DNA from 2 places in the Thiocapsa rosea genome. Region 2 is predicted to be linked to the other one. Evidence: predicted binding sites of a transcription regulator. Region 2 holds the regulator's gene; the other holds the start of a gene.
The links. Region 2 encodes FNR, which switches genes on or off when oxygen is low (the NO sensors DNR and NnrR bind a similar motif). Its sites were predicted from a motif close to TTGATNTANATCAA; they were not measured.
Positions count from the first base shown of each region.

Region 1 (8,236 bases), 2.7 Mb from region 2:
CTCGTAGTCCGGATCGAAGGCGTTTCCGAAATCGGTGAAGACGGCCGCACTCCAAGGACCACGGATGGTGCGCTCGAGCTCAAGGCTGCCGACCCCCAGAAAACGTCCGCCGACGGTGTCGTCGTTGAAGGGCTCGGTCGGTCCCAGTGTGTTGTAGCCCCAACCGCGGATGGTGTTGTCGCCGCCGGTAAAGAAGCGGCGGCTCGCCGGGAGCTCGGTCAGGTCGTCCGCCAGGGTCGCACCCAGATCGGCTCGGGTGATAAAGCGATACTTCTCCGCAAAACCGTGGATCCACTTGAACTGCAAGGCTGCGCTCAGATAGGTGGCATTCGATACGACGCCCTCGACCGCCCCCAGGAGACCGTAGCGGATTCGGTATCCGCGCTTGGTGTTGATCGGGTCGTCCGCGACGGTCTTCGACCAGGAAATGTTCGGCGCCAGCTCCGAGGTGATGCCGGTCTGGATGTCACTGATCTCGTAATCCTCGTAGAGATAGTCGATACCGACGGTGCGGCGCCAGTTGCTCGGCGTGAGCGTGGAGTGCGCAACCTGAAGCGAATTGAGCCAGCCTTTCTGCGTCTTGACGTTGGACCAGGTCGACTGGGGTTTGATGATGATGTAGTCGCGCGTCGGATCCTGAATCGGGATCCGGTAATCGAAGCTCCATTGGGAGAGCACGGGCGAGAGCTGCAGCTCGGTTCGGAAATTGTGCCCCCACTGATTGACATAGCGACGACGCCAATCCGCACTCACCCGCGGCCCCGTATCGGTCGTGAAGCCCGCACCGATACGGTACTTATCGCGTTTGTTGCGGGTCGCGACGATCTCGATCGGCACCAGCGTGTCGTCGCCGGTCGCATCCTTGCGGGGCACGATCTCCACGTCGCTGAAGTACTCGGTACCGAGCAGCCGCCCTTGGAGCGACAGAAGGAGATTCGGGTCGTAGACGACCCCGGGCTCGAAATTCACGAAGGAGCGCAGGAACTTGTCGTTTAGAAGATCCTGCTTGAAGCTCACCTTGCCGAGATAATAGCGGGGTCCGGTTTCCAACTCGAACTCGACGATCGCCTCGTAGGCCACCAGGTCGACGAGGACACGGTGGCGCACGAGGGTGTAGTCCAGGTAGCCACCCGAAGAGGCGCGCGAGCGCAGATCCGACTTGGCCGCCTCGTACTTGGCGTGGAGCAGGACGTCGCCGACCTGCATCGGAAAGGTCTTCGGAAAGGCAGGGTCATCGGCCCCCTCGCCGATGACCGCGTAGTCGACGCGACCGATCTTCACCGCCGGTCCGGGCACCACCGCGTAGGTCGCGATCCAGGTCCCGTTGGGATCCGTGGGCACTTCCAGCCGATCCGTGACCTCGACCTGATAGAGGCCGAAGGGCGCCAAGGCATCGCGGATCTGGTCCGGCGCCAATCTGTGCAGCGCCTCGACACGGGCGGGCGTGAGATCCGCCTCCGTGCGCTCCTGATGGATCGACAGCAAGGCGAGGACGTTCGTCTCCTGCTCGCCCGCAAGCCCGGTCACCTTCACATCGAGCTTCATGGCGGCTGCGTTGCCGGACACGAGGAGCAGCGCAAAAAGGAGCAGGCATGCACCCGGACTCGTGAACACGGCACCGGTCCGAGTCGCCGTCCTCGATTGCACCGCCCGACCTCTCCGCGCTCGATCCAAGCTCGACCTCTCGACACTGGGAGACGACCGGACGCGCGGTTTCGAATCCGCAACCGCAAGATCGAGACCCCGGGGCGCCGGCACTCCGATGTTTAAAAATTACAACACATCGCATCTCAAAAGAGACAATACGTATCATAGTACCAAAACGGCCTCGCGGGCGAACGGACAGTCGGGACGCGATCTGCGCGGGGAACATGTCATCTCCCGGGTCGACTCGATTTCAGGGTCATTCGAGAGGCGCCGGCTCCGCGCCGTAACCCTCGGCCACGACGGCCGCGATCAAGGCATCGGCATCGGCCCGACCCTCGACGCCGGCACGACCGGACTCCAGGTCAACCGCAACGGATTCCACCCCGTCAACAGACTCGAGTGCGGCGGTTACGGCGCGAACGCAGTGGCCGCAGGTCATTCCGGTAATGCGGAGTGTTTGTGTCATAGGGTTCCTCGTTGGTTTAAACCGCGCCCAGTGCGGTATGCGATGTTTTTGGATGGGATCGGCCCCGGCGGATTTCAGAACCGCTGGAGCCGGCGCGGTTTAAAGTATTAAAAAATATAAAATTTTAAACCGCACCCCTCGCCAAGGGTCGTGGATTCACCAAACTTCGAACTCACTCGAAAGTTAGCATCTCGCTCTGGACGCGGTTTAGGTGATTTCCGGAAAAGGATCTCCCGGGAGAGCCGCAACCAGGACAAGTGGTCGAGGGCTCTTCTCGTTGTCGTTGTCGTTGTCGTTGTCGGATTCCGGACGAATACGACAACGACAACGACAACGACAAATACTGCGGCGGTTTGCTCAAGACTGACGGCATCAGGGCCTCAATGCCTTCCAGGCACTCGCTGTCGGGATGACTATTCCCGGAAATCGCCTTATCACTGAGAGCCGGAGGCTGGCCGCTGGCGGCTCCCCCTACTGCGACTCCAGAAACAGCGCAGCCCCCATCAGCGGCGCGTTCGGCTGCACGATGACCCGAACCGGCATCGCGCGCATCAGGGGCTCCAGCCGACCTTTGTCGAAGAATCCGTCCAGGAAGGCGCTTCGGCTCAGGGCGTCCAGGTTCTTCGGCGCGATGCCGCCGCCCAAAAAGACGCCGCCGAGCGCCATCTGCTTGAGCGCCATGTTCCCGGCCTCGCGGCCGTACAGCCGAAAGAACAGCTCCATCGTCTCGGTGCAGACCGGGCAGGCGTTGTCCGAAGCGGCCGCAGCGATGACCGCAGCGGCGTCGCCGGTCTCGATCGCCTCGCGCAATGGCGGGGGCGACGCGATACCGCGCCATTCGGACAGGAAATCGTAGAGATTCCGGATCCCGAGCCCGGAGACCACGCGCTCCCAACTGACGTGCGCGAACCGCTGCTTCAGGAAGGCGTGGAGAGCGCACTCGCGCTCGTCGGTCGGCGCAAAGTCCGCGTGACCGCCTTCGGTCGCGAAGGGGTGATGACGCAGGCCGTCCCAGAACAAACCGGCCTCGCCGAGCCCTGTGCCTGCGGCCACGACACAGGCGTTGCCGTGGACCGACTCGCCCGGATGGATCTCGGCCAGATCCTCCGGCCCCAAAGCCGCAAGCCCCCAAGCCGTCGCCTCGAGATCATTGAGCAAGGCCACTCCGGCAAATCCGAGCGCCTGCTCCATGGCGTCGGCATCCAACGTCCAGGGCAGATTCGTCGCCTGGCTGCGCCGATCCCGAACGGGTCCGGCGATCGCGAAGGCCGCGAACCGACAGCCCACGGCCGTGTCCTCCAAATAGCGTCGTACGATGTCGTCGAGCGAGGCGAAATCCGCACTCGGATACTGCCTCGTCTGCTCGAGATCGACCTGGTCTCGATGCGTCTTCGCAAGACCCAGAGCGGTCTTGGTTCCCCCAATATCGCCAACGAGTACACGCATGTCGCTTCTCCGGTCACGTGGCTACCGGGGCGCGTATCCGCTCGCGACCCCCTGCCGACCCCGTGTCGGCCGGCCAACCGAGGCGGATCATAGCAGGCGGGGGACGCTGCCGGGGCAACAGCGGCGGAGGTTCAACGGAGCGACCATCTCATACGGCGACCGAGGTTGCCGTGAACGGCGCCGCCGGCGATCGGATGATGCGAGCGCCTGTCTCGGACACCGAGATAGATGCTCGCCCGGACGCCGAGCGGCGTCGGGGCGAGGATCCTCAGGGACTCAACCGGGTGGATTGGGGGCTTTACTTGCTGGTACTTGGGCTTGAGGTGGTGGTCGTCGGGTAGCTATAGGCCGGATAAGCATAGGCCGGATAGCCGTACAGAGGTGCGCCCCATCCGTAAGGAGCACCGACCCCGTAAGGTGCACCGTAGAGGCCGTAGGGATGATATCCGTAACCACCGTAGGGATAGCCGCCGTAAGGTCCGTACCAAGGCGAGTTCCAGGGTCCCCCCCAACCGCCGGGGAACATCCCGAAGGGGCCGGAACCCCAGAAGGCGTTCGCGGACATGGAGCCGAACGCCGAAACAGCGGCGACCGCCGCAGCAAGCACAACGCGTTTTGTTGTCGTCATCACATTTCTCCCGTCTCGAGAAACCTGTTGAGCACGCCGTGAGCACGATTCGCCCCGACGTGGGGCCAAGATTAGGACAGAATCCCGGATAGAGGGTTGATCTTGATCAAGAATTGCTAATATTAGCGATCACTTCAAGTGCCCTTGAAACCGACGCGACGAGCGGACGGACGGACGGGGTACCGGAAACGATGAGGCACCAACACCCAAATCAGGACTTGATTAATTAGAGTATGCTTATATAATGATAAACATATCAGCAACCACGCGAAATCGGAGATGTACCATGGGTGCCTTAGGTGTTCTTGCCGCAGTCGCTCTGCTCGTCGGCGGAGTTCAGACCACGATGGTCATGCCGGAGTCGGAGCGTCTCGCAAACGAAGCGTCGAAAGAGCCGGTCGTCGAAGTGCAGGCGGTTTCCGCCGACTCGACCCAAACCGTGAGCTTCCTCGACTTCTAATCGAGTCCAGCCTCGGCAAATCAGGCCCGGGACGCTTGCGTCCCGGGCCTGATTGTTTTCAGGGCCGCCGAGATCCGCCATCGGCGGCGCCGGCTGCAAGCGTCTCGGCGCTACCGCTTACCGCGCACCAGCGCCTCGGGATGCCGCTCCAGATAGTCGGCAAGAACCCGGAGTGATCGGGCCGCAGCCGATGCCTCGACGAGAAACCGCTCGAACTGAATCCGAGACCCGGTCGCATCGCCAGCCAACGACCCCAGCGCGCGCATCGCAGTCTCCATCTCGGCGAGCGCCGCCTGTGTCGAGCCCGAGATCGGGACCACCTGCTCGTCGACTCGGCGCACCAATACGGCCAACGATGCTGTGACCGCCTCGAGGTTCTCCGCGATCGGAACCACGCCGGACTGCACCGCTCGCGCCATCGCGCTGTACTCCTCGAGGGTTGAATCCAAGCGTCGAGCGAGCGGCTGCACCTCCCGATCGAGATCCCCCAACAGGATCCGGGCCTCGTCCAGGGTCCCGTTCAGGGTCTCGAGCAACCTCAGCACCTCCCCGGAGCCGATCAACTGCCGAATGGAGGCCAGGGTCAGCGATGCCTCGTTGACCAGATCATCGAGCCGCAGGTTCTCGAGCATCTCGGACATGCGGTCGCGCGTTGCCTCGAGCGCAGGAACCTCGACGACGTCATCGGGATCCTTGATCAGCCGCGGCGGGCGGTCGCGAACCAGTTGCAGGGCGATCATGTATTGACCGGTCACGAAGCTCACCGACTCGAGCCGGGCGTGCAGACCGCGCTCCGTGACCAAGCGCCGCAGGATCTGCGCCGGCGAATCATCCGACCCGGCTCCGAGGATGCTCACGCTGTCGGGCCAGACCTCGTAGGTCACGGGCACGCTGAAGACCCCGGTTTCCGGCGAGAAACGCAGCTCGATCCCCGTCACACGCCCAACCGTCACCCCCTCGAACTGAACACCGGCGCCGACGCTCAGCCCCTGCACCGATCCCGGAAAATAGGTCACCATCGGCACCCGCTCGCGAAAGAGTGCACCGCTGCCGAACACCAGGATCGCGATCACGACCAGCGTCAAAGCCCCGAGCACGAAGCCGCCGATCACGGTCGGATTGGCCTGTTTGCTCATTCGCCTCCTCGGCTCAAGAAATCACGGACGAGCTTGATCTCGCAATGCTCGCGCAGATCGCGGGGGTTGCCCGTGGTCAGCATGGTCTGCGTGGCGGCGTCGAGGAACACCGAGTCGTCCGCGATGGCAAAGATGCTGGCCAGATCGTGTGTGACGACGACCATGGTTGTCCCCAGACTCTCGCGCAGCTCCAGGATCAAGTCATCGAGCAGACGCGCGCTCAGCGGATCCAAACCCGCGGAAGGCTCGTCGAAGAAGAGGATATCCGGATCCAGCGCCATCGCACGGGCGACCCCGACGCGTTTACGCATCCCCCCGCTGATCTCGGAGGGATAGTAGTCGCAATAGGCCGCAAGCCCGACCAAGGCCAGCTTGTAGACCGCGATGTCGTGGATTTGACTGCGCCGCAGGTCGGTGTATTGCTCGAGCGGCAGGGCAACGTTCTCTTCGAGTGTCATGGAGCTCCAGAGGGCGCCGCTTTGATACATCACCCCGTTGCGACGCATCCGTCGGGTGCGCTCGCGTAGGGGCGCGTCCCAGAAGCTCTCGCCATCGAACAGGATTCGCCCGGCCTGCGGTGCCAGGAGTCCGCTCAAGCTGCGCATGAGGGTACTCTTGCCGCTGCCGCTGCCGCCCATGATGATGAAGACATCGCCGCGCCGGACACCAAAGCTCAGATCGTGCTGGATCACCGTCTCGCCGTAGCCGACCGACACGGTATCGAGCAGGATATGTGCATCCGCCGGCGGGGATGTCGCCGCGGCGCTCGGCAGCGTTGTCGGAGCCTCGGCAGACATGCGGTCGGTCGTGTCCTCTGCGGCTGGGGTCGACATCGGCGGGGCAGCGGGTTACGACAGCCCGATCGCGTCGAAGACGATGGTGAGGCCCGCCGAGGCGATCACGATGAAGACGATCGAAGTGACCACGGCCGAGGTCGTCGCCTCGCCGACCGCGGCAGCGCTGCGTCCGCTCTGCATCCCGCGCAGGCACCCCGACACCGCGACGATCGCCCCGAAGACGGTCGCGCTGATCAAGCCTTGCGTGATGTGGTTCCAGCCGATCGCCGCAACCGTCTGAGTGAAGTACTCGGTCGGGCTGAGACCACCCACCACAGTGCCGGCGAAGGCACCGCCCAGAAGCCCCATGAGGTTTGCATAGATCGCCAAGAGGGGCGTCATGGCCACCAAGGCAATCAGTCGCGGCAAGACCAAGAACTCGACCGGCGAGATCCCCATGGTGCGCAGGGCATCGATCTCTTCGTTCACCTGCATGCTCCCGAGTTGGGCCGCAAAGGCCGCCCCGGTCCGCCCGGCGAGCACGATCGCCGTGATGAGCGCGCCCATCTGGATGACGATGGCCAGCCCGACCAGGTCGGCCACGAAGATCCGTGCACCGAATTGGGCCAACTGCTGGTCACCGATATAGCCCAGGATGAGTCCGACCAGAAAGCTGACGAGACTGATGATCGGCAGGGCATCGGCACCGACCTCCTCGACCAGCAGCCACAGCTCGGAGCGCCGGAAACGCGCGCGCCCCGACAGCATCGAGCGCAGTGCCAGTGCGACCTCGCCGATGAAGGCGAGGATCTCGCCGGTGGAGCGGGCCAGATCAATAAAGTCCTGACCGAAACGCATCAGAAAGGGATCGGCATGCTCGTCGCGACCCTCGGCGCGACGCTCCGGCACGGTCGATGCCAAACGCAACAGGGCCTGAATCCCGCCGGGCAGTCCATCCTCCTGCACCTCGATGCCGCGTTCCCGGCATCGCCATGCCAGGGACGCCAGATAGCTCACAAGGCCGGAGTCCCAAGCGACCAGATCGGAGGTCTCGAAGGCGATAGCCGTGGGTACCGGCTCGGCGAACAGCTCGGCATCGATCCGATCCAGGTCCGGCAGAGCCGCGTCGAGCTGCCAAGCGCCGCCGATCGCCACACACACACGGCCGGCCTGGTCGCGCGCAAGCGCGATCCGCGCGGCGGGCTGCGGCTTGACGGGATTGGAGACGACGTCGGTCATGGCACCGACAAGGATGCGCATGCAGGGCCATGCAGCGCAAGCGCCGGAACGCGGGGTTCAGGCCGGATTTGATCGCGGTGGGCGACTGAAGTCGCCCCTACGTCGCCCCTACGTCGCCCCTACGTCGCCCCTACGTCGCCCCTACATCGCCCCTACACGGTCGTACGCTCGACCGTCAAAAGGCGATCGCTTGCAACGACCGGGAGCAGCTCGGGACGCACGGTCAAGAGAAGACGCAAGGTCGCAGCGGTCATCGCACCTTCCACGAGCATGACCGGGATCTGAACGATCAGGATCAATTTGGCCGCCACCAGGAATTCGCTTCCGCTCAGCGCAAGGACGCCGGCCACCGACACGGCGGACACGCCGAACGACAAGGCACCGACGAGGAAACCAATGACGAGCACCGTCGCCGAGCGAGGAGAGACGTCCGAGCGC
Region 1 covers NZ_RBXL01000001.1:99,372-107,607, forward strand. The annotation lists gene BDD21_RS00470 (autotransporter assembly complex protein TamA) at 1-1,614, opposite strand, end outside; gene BDD21_RS00475 (CopZ family metallochaperone) at 1,904-2,113, opposite strand; gene glk (glucokinase) at 2,585-3,559, opposite strand; gene BDD21_RS00485 (sulfur globule protein CV3) at 3,858-4,187, opposite strand; gene BDD21_RS27660 (hypothetical protein) at 4,474-4,647, shown strand; gene BDD21_RS00490 (MlaD family protein) at 4,758-5,783, opposite strand; gene BDD21_RS00495 (ABC transporter ATP-binding protein) at 5,780-6,580, opposite strand; gene BDD21_RS00500 (MlaE family ABC transporter permease) at 6,632-7,819, opposite strand; gene cbiM (cobalt transporter CbiM) at 7,951-8,236, opposite strand, start outside.
Region 1: BDD21_RS00485 (sulfur globule protein CV3) is a predicted target of FNR. The motif match lies at 4,284-4,297, and genes of this name have one in related genera.

Region 2 (8,236 bases):
ACAGCGCTCGGCCCCGCCGTGGGCGCGGGTCACCTTCGGGTGGCCGGCATAGACGGTCGCCTCCCAGTAACGGTCGGTCGGATCCAGTGCCACGACAACGCCTTCGATCCTGACATCCGCCACGAAGAGATCCAACGCATGATCGATCACCGCTCGACCGGCGAGATCCAGATATTGCTTCGGCGTTGCACTGCCCATGCGGCGCCCGACCCCGGCTGCCGGAAGCACGGCCCACAAGGCGGGGGTGAGGCTCATCGCTTGGTCTCCGCCGGTGTGCTCTCCGGGCGTTTGCGCTCGATCACCTGAATGAAGATCTCCCCCGGTTTGATCATCCCCAGATCGCGGCGCGCACGCTCCTCCAGTGCCTCGACCCCTTCGCGCAGGTCCATCACCTCGGCCTGAAGCTCCTGATTGCGCGCGCGTAGACGGACCAGCTCCTCCTCCTGGGCCGCGATCTCGTTCTTGAGCCCGTGGACCTCGGCCAAGCTCCCCTCGCCGACCCACAGCCGAAATTGCAAGCCGGCGAGCAAGAGGATCAGCACGAGGATCAAGAGGCGCATCGCGGGTGCCTTCAGTGTCGGAAGCAGCGGACGGAGACGCCCGACCTCCGCCCGCCAAACATCAAAGCCACTTAAAGGCAGAGCGACCCGCATAGGTGGCCTCGTCGCCCAACTGGTCTTCGATCCGCATCAGCTGGTTGTATTTGGCGACCCGGTCGGAGCGCGACAGCGAGCCGGTCTTGATCTGGCCCGTGCCGGTCGCGACGACTAGATCGGCGATGGTGGTGTCCTCGGTCTCGCCCGAGCGGTGCGAGACCACGGCGGTGTAGCCGGCGGCGTGGGCCATGGCGATCGCCTCGAGGGTCTCGGTCAAGGTGCCGATCTGATTGACCTTGATCAGGATGGAGTTGGCAACGCCCTTGTCGATGCCTTCCTGCAGGATCTTGGTGTTGGTGACGAAGAGATCGTCGCCGACGATCTGGACCTTGTCCCCGAGACGCTCGGTCTGGCGCTTCCAGCCGTCCCAGTCGCCCTCGGCCAAGCCGTCCTCGATAGTGATGATGGGGTACTTATCGACCCACTCGAGCAGAAGATCGGTCATGCCGTCGGAGTCGAGCGTGCGGCCTTCGCCCTTCAGATGATACTTGCCGTCCGCGTAGAACTCGGACGCGGCCACGTCCATCCCGAGATAGATGTCCGAGCCGGCCTTGAACCCCGCCTTGTGGATCGCCTCCAGGATCGCCTCGATCGCCGCCTCGTTGGAGGGCAGGTCGGGGGCGAAACCGCCTTCGTCGCCGACACCGGTGGCTAAGCCGCGCCCGTGCAGCACGGACTTGAGCGCATGGAACACCTCGGCACCGTAGCGCACCGCCTCGCGGATACTGGGCGCGCCGACCGGCAGGATCATGAACTCCTGAAAGTCCACGCTGTTGTCCGCGTGCCCGCCACCGTTGATGATGTTCATCATGGGCACGGGCAGGCGATAGGGTCCGGCCGACAGAGACATGAAGAGCGGCAGCGCCTTCTCTTGCGCGGCGGCATGCGCGGCGGCGATCGAGACACCGAGCAGTGCGTTGGCGCCGAGGCGGGCTTTGTTGTCGGTCCCGTCGAGCGCGATCATGGCGCGATCGAGCGCCGCCTGGTCGCCGACCTCCATGCCGACGACCGCCTCGCGCAGCTCGCCTTGGATGTTGGCGACGGCGGTCAGGACGCCCTTGCCGCCGAACCGGGAGCGGTCGCCGTCGCGCAGCTCCAATGCCTCGCGCGATCCGGTCGAGGCGCCGGACGGCACGATGAAGCGGCCGATCGCGCCGTCGGCCGTGATGACATCGGCCTCGACTGTGGGGTTACCGCGGGAGTCCAGAACCTCGCGGGCGCGAACATCGACGATTTCGGACATGGCATGTCTCTCCAAAAACAAAAGCAAGAACGGCGCGGTTCTTCAGAAGAATCGCAGGAGTGTATAGGGCCTCAACGGGGAGTCTCGCGACGATCGGTCCGACGCCGACGCGTGTCCGATCGCGTTGTTCGATTCAAGGCGCCTGCTCTGCAAAACCGGCCGACTTGACCAGTCGGTCGATCTGAACCAGGGTTTCGAGCAGACCACGCATCTTGTCCAAAGGCCAGGCATTGGGGCCGTCGCTCAACGCCTGATCGGGATTCGGATGGGTTTCCATAAAGAGCCCGGCGATGCCGACGGCCACCGCGGCGCGGGCCAAGACCGGAACAAACTCGCGTTGACCGCCGGAACGATCGCCCTGCCCGCCCGGCAGTTGCACCGAGTGTGTGGCATCGAAGACGACCGGACAGCCCGTCTCGCGCATCACCGAGAGCGCGCGCATGTCCGAGACCAGGTTGTTGTAGCCGAAGGAGACGCCGCGCTCGCAGACCATGATCTGCTCGTTGCCGGTCGCGCGCGCCTTCTCGACCACGTGGCGCATGTCCCACGGGGCGAGGAACTGACCCTTCTTGATGTTGACCGGCTTGCCCTGGCTCGCAACCGCTTGGATAAAGTTGGTCTGGCGACACAAAAAGGCCGGCGTTTGGAGGACATCCACCACATCCGCGACCTCACATAGCGGGGTGTCTTCATGCACGTCGGTCAAGATCGGAACGCGGATCCGCTCACGCACGCCATCCAGGATCGCCAGACCCTGCTCCATCCCGAGACCGCGAAAGCTGCCCGAGGAGGATCGGTTGGCCTTGTCGAAGGACGACTTGTAAATGAAGGGGATCCCCAGATCGTCGGTCAACTCCTTGAGCGCGCCGGCCGTGTCCTCGGCAAGCCCCGCGCTTTCGATCACACAGGGACCGGCGATCAGGAAGAGCGGACGATCCAGGCCGACCTCGAAACCGGGGAGCAGCATCATGCCGCGGCACCCTGAACGAGGGTGCGCCTCGCAAGCGCGGCACGGACGAAGCCGCAAAAGAGCGGATGCCCGTCGCGCGGGGTCGAGGTGAACTCCGGATGGAACTGGCAGGCGATGAACCAGGGGTGATCCGGGATCTCGATGATCTCCACCAGCCGGTTGTCGAGCGACCAGCCGGAGAAGCGCATCCCGGCGTCCTTCATCACGTTCAGGTAACAGATGTTGAACTCGTAGCGATGCCGATGGCGCTCGCGGATCTGCGGTTTGCCATAAACGTTTCGTGCAAGACTACCCGGCTCAAGGCGACAATTCTGTCCGCCCAAACGCATCGAGCCGCCGAGATCCACGCCCTCGTCACGGGTCTCGATCCGACCGCGCTCGTCGCGCCACTCGGTGATGAGCGCGATCACGGGATGTGGAGTCTGGCGATCGAACTCCGTGCTGTGGGCGCCCTCCAATCCGGCAACATGCCGCGCGTACTCGATGACCGCGATCTGCATCCCGAGACAGATCCCGAGATAGGGGATGCGGTGCTCGCGCGCGTAGCGGGCCGCCTGAATCTTGCCTTCGATCCCGCGCTCGCCGAACCCGCCCGGCACCAGGATGGCATCGAGTCCGTCGAGGCTGTCGGCCCCCTCCTGCTCGATCACCTCCGAGTCCAGATAGACGATCTCGACCTTGGTCTTGGTGTGCACGCCGGCGTGGGCCAGTGCCTCGGAGAGCGACTTGTATGCCTCGGTCAGGTGCATGTACTTGCCGACCATGCCGACGCGCACGACCTGCTCGGGGTGATCGAAGCCCTCCAGGACGCGGTCCCATTCGCGCAGATCGGCCTCGGGGGCCTCGATCCGGAACTGGCGCACCACCAGCTCGTCGAGCTTCTGGTCGTGCAGCAGGCGCGGGATGCGGTAGATGTTGTCCGCGTCCACGGCCGAGATGACGGCGTCCTCGGTGACGTTCGTGAAGAGCGCGATCTTGCGCCGCTCCTCGTCCGGCAGGTGCTTCTCGGCCCGACACAAGAGGATATCCGGCTGGATCCCGATGGAACGCAGCTCCTTGACCGAGTGCTGCGTGGGCTTGGTCTTGATCTCGCCGGCGGTGCGGATATAGGGCACCAAGGTGAGGTGCATGAAGAGCGCGTTCTCGCGCCCCTCCTCCACCCGCATCTGGCGGATCGCCTCCAGAAAAGGCAAGGACTCGATGTCGCCGACCGTTCCGCCGATCTCGACCATGGCCACGTCCGCACCTTCGGCACCTAGACGGATCGCCTGCTTGATCTCGTCGGTGATGTGCGGGATGACCTGAACGGTGCGCCCGAGATAATCGCCGCGGCGCTCCTTGCGGATGACGCTCTCGTAGATCTGGCCGGTCGTGAAGTTGTTGTTGCGACCCATCGGGGTGCGTAGGAAGCGCTCGTAGTGGCCCAGATCGAGGTCGGTCTCGGCCCCGTCGTCGGTCACATAGACCTCGCCGTGCTGGAACGGACTCATGGTGCCCGGATCCACATTGATGTAGGGATCGAGCTTGATCATGGTGATCCGCAGGCCGCGAGCCTCCAACAGCGCCCCGAGAGACGCCGAAGCGATGCCTTTACCGAGCGACGAGACGACACCGCCGGTGATGAAAATAAACTTGGTCATGGGGGTAGAGGAGGCAGTCGAGGGCAGTGGCCCGGATCCGCCGACAAGCTACCAAAAACCCCGCAACTGCTCAATGCGAATGCCGCCGATCGGCCACTCGGAAGGGCTCGACGCGACCAGGTCCGGCGGTTCCGCGGAGGCCGACTCCGTGTACGCGCGCGACCTTCACAAAACCCGAGGAGGTGTTTTATAGTCGGGTTGGTTTCGCAAAGGACGAAACACACCTTCTCGGCTTTGCAGGCGCTCGATAAGATCGGGCGCCGACGCAGCGGCCTTGATCGATGTTTGACCTAAGAAGATGAGCAGAAACACAGGAGCGTCAACAATGCGTCAGTCAGCAAAATTGATGAGTGCAGCCGCCATCGCAGCGGCCGCCGCCTTCGCCGTGAGCCCGGCGCAAGCCTGGTGGGGTGGACCGGGTTGGGGTGGCCCTGGCTACGGTGGTTACGGACCCGGCTACGGCTCCGGCCTCGGCGACATGTTCGGCGATATGCTCGGCGACGGATGGGGTGACTTCAACATGAACATGAGCGGCGGCGGCCGCGGTTACGGCCGCGGTCGTGGCTACGGAAGCGGTTACGGACGCGGTTACGGCTATCCGGGGTACGGCTACGGTTACCCCGGGTACGGTTATGGCTATCCCGGTTACGGCGCACCCTTCTACGGCGTGCCTTATGCCGCTCCATACGCCGCGCCCGCTGCCCCCGCGACCGGCGAAGCGAAGTAAGCCATACGCAGATTCGGTAGGCTCGCGTCAAGGCCGCGCCCGCGAGGGCGCGGCCTTTTTTACGCGTCGAGGTCGACCGGATGACAAGAAGATAATCTTCGCTTGATCCAGATCAAGCGACGGTTCAAAATCTGTCGACCGAAGATCGAGGGGCGATGCCGTGAGCCACCATAAAGTCATCTCGCTGGAGACTATTCGCATCGCCTGCAGGAACTGTTCCCTGTCGTCGCTTTGCTTGCCCATGGGCCTTGCACCGGATGATGTCGAGCGACTCGACGAGATCGTCAAACGCACGCGTCCGCTCCACCGGGGTGATTTCCTGTTTCGCGACGGAGACCGATTTCGCTCGCTCTACGTCGTGAAGACCGGCTCGGTGAAGACCTTCGCACCCAGCCCCGAGGGCGGCGAGCAGGTGCTGGGCTTTCATCTCCCCGGCGAGGTCATCGGACTGGATGCCATCGACAAGGACATCCACGCCTGCTCGGCAAAGGTGCTTGAGACATCCGCCATCTGCGAGCTCCCGTTTACGCGGCTCGAAGAGCTGACCGCAACCATCCCCAGCCTGCAGCATCAGATGTTCCGACTGCTCAGCAAAGAGATCGGACACGACACGGATATGCTCTTGCTGCTCGGCAAGAAGAATGCCGAAGAGCGGCTCGCCGCCTTCCTGCTCAGCTTGTCGAAGCGTCTGCACAAACGCGGGCTGTCCGCGACGGACTTCTATCTGAGCATGTCCCGGCATGAGATCGGCAATTATCTGGGGCTCGCCGTCGAGACCGTCAGCCGACTCTTCACGCGCTTCCAAGACGACGGCCTGATGAATGTCGACCGCAAGCACATCCAATTGCTCGACGTGGGCATGCTGGAGTCGCTGGTGGGCGGCGCCGGGCAGAATCGGCGCCAACAGCAGCAGAGCTAAACTGCGCCCGGTGAGATGTGAGATATCGGTCGTATTGGATCGGCCCCGGAGCGACCAAGCACCCCGGAGTCGGCGCAGTTTAGGCGTCATCCTTCCACGCGAAGCCAAAGACAACCCTCGGCACTCGCGGCCTGGATGGCCATGAGGCGCTCGGCGTGTGCGTCGAGCGCTGCTTGGTCGGCTCGAATCACGCGAAGTCTGGGCCGACTCGGATCCAGTCGGCCGCGCTGCCGAGCGTCCGGCCCTGCATGAGACGGCGTCGCGACCTCCTCCCCGAGACTCAAGGCCACCTGCCCGCCGGTCATGGCGAGATAGACATCCGCCAGGATCTCGGCATCGAGCAGAGCGCCGTGCAGGTCGCGATGGCGATGATCCACGCCGTAGCGCTTGCACAAGGCATCGAGGCTGTTGCGCTGCCCCGGATGGATGCGCCGAGCCATGAGCAGCGTGTCCGTCACCTCGCACAGGTCCGGGATCCGCGGTGCTTCGGCGTTCCAGCCGGCAATCTCGCGATCGAGAAACCCGAGATCGAAGGCCGCGTTGTGGATGATCAGCTCGGCCCCTTCCACGTAGTCCAGAAAGCCCTCGGCAATCTCGGCGAAGCGCGGCTTATCGGCGAGAAAGGCGTTGGTGATCCCGTGCACGTCGGAAGCGCCCGCATCGATCTGCCGATCCGGCTGAAGATAGCGATGGAAGTTGTTTCCGGTCAGGCGCCGGTCGATCAGCTCGACACAGCCGATCTCGATGATGCGATGGCCAGCCTGTGGATCGAGACCCGTGGTCTCGGTATCGAGCACGATCTGTCTCATTATAAACCGCGTCCAGAATGAAACCCGCCGGGTTGCAGGCAAGCGAGTCCCCGCGGACTCCAAATGCCTCGGACCTGACGCGGTTTAAAAAAGGAAAATTTGAACATCTGAATCGCGTCTGCGCCGACGCAATCCGAATCACGCGACGCTGAGTCGACGCGAAAACCGCGCATGTCATGCCGGACGCGATTCAGCCCCGATCCCGCGATTCGCCAGCTTATCCGCACGCTCGTTCTCGGCATGACCGGCGTGGCCCTTGACCCACTTCCAACGCACCTGATGAGCGCCGATGGCGCAATCCAGACGTTCCCAGAGGTCGCGATTCTTGACCGGCTTACGATCGGCCGTCTGCCAGCCGTTGCGTTTCCAACGCGGCATCCATTCCTCGACACCGCGCTTGACGTATTGAGAGTCGGTGACGATCTCTAGACAGGTCGGACGCTTCATGGCCTCCAGCGCCATGATGACCGCCATCAGCTCCATGCGGTTGTTGGTGGTCGCGCGCTCGCCGCCGCAGAGTTCCTTTTCGACCTCCCCCCATCGCAGCAGGACACCCCACCCCCCGGGTCCCGGATTGCCCTTGCAGGCACCGTCGGTATAGGCGCGCACGCAATCAGGCATGACCGGCCCTGCGTGTCGTCGGCTCAGCAGCACCGCCGCGCAACAGCGACCGCCCCCAAGCCGGGCGCAGCGGCGTCAAGGTCGCCACGCGTTTGACGGCCCGGATCAAATAGACACCACCCAGGATCGGCCAGAGGCGCCGACCCAAGGTGTCGAATGCCGCACAGCTCGGCCCCAAGGCGCGCCGGAACGGCGGCCGAAACATGATGTGCTCGCGAAGCTCGATATCGAAACCCAACACGGACAACCAATCCTCGATTTGATAAGCAGTGCGGAAACGCCCGCACCAAGGGACCTGCGTACCGGAGCCGTGCAGCAGCGACCAGAGGCCCCAGGCACTGAGTGCGTTGAAGCCCAGCACGATCACCCGCCCCTCCGGGATCAGAACGCGCTCGACCTCGCGCAGCACCGCTTGGGGATCGGGCGAGAAATCCAGGGTATGCGGCAGCAGGAGTGCGTCGATCGAATCGCTCGCTAGCGGCAGGCGGCTCGGCAATCCGACGATCTCGCGCCCAGCGTGACCGGAGGGCTGCTCGCAGGGCATCAGGATACGATGGCGGATCCGGCTCGAGGCCATCGCGTCTCGAAAGCTCTCGGTCACGCCGATCTGGACCAGGTAATAGCCAAAGGTGTCGCTCAGCAGCCGCTGAA
Region 2 covers NZ_RBXL01000001.1:2,777,929-2,786,164, reverse strand. The annotation lists gene ispD (2-C-methyl-D-erythritol 4-phosphate cytidylyltransferase) at 1-255, opposite strand, end outside; gene ftsB (cell division protein FtsB) at 252-560, opposite strand; gene eno (phosphopyruvate hydratase) at 622-1,899, opposite strand; gene kdsA (3-deoxy-8-phosphooctulonate synthase) at 2,033-2,869, opposite strand; gene BDD21_RS12360 (CTP synthase) at 2,866-4,509, opposite strand; gene BDD21_RS12355 (sulfur globule family protein) at 4,835-5,236, shown strand; gene fnr (fumarate/nitrate reduction transcriptional regulator Fnr) at 5,397-6,155, shown strand; gene dnaQ (DNA polymerase III subunit epsilon) at 6,242-6,964, opposite strand; gene rnhA (ribonuclease HI) at 7,139-7,585, opposite strand; gene BDD21_RS12335 (class I SAM-dependent methyltransferase) at 7,578-8,236, opposite strand, start outside.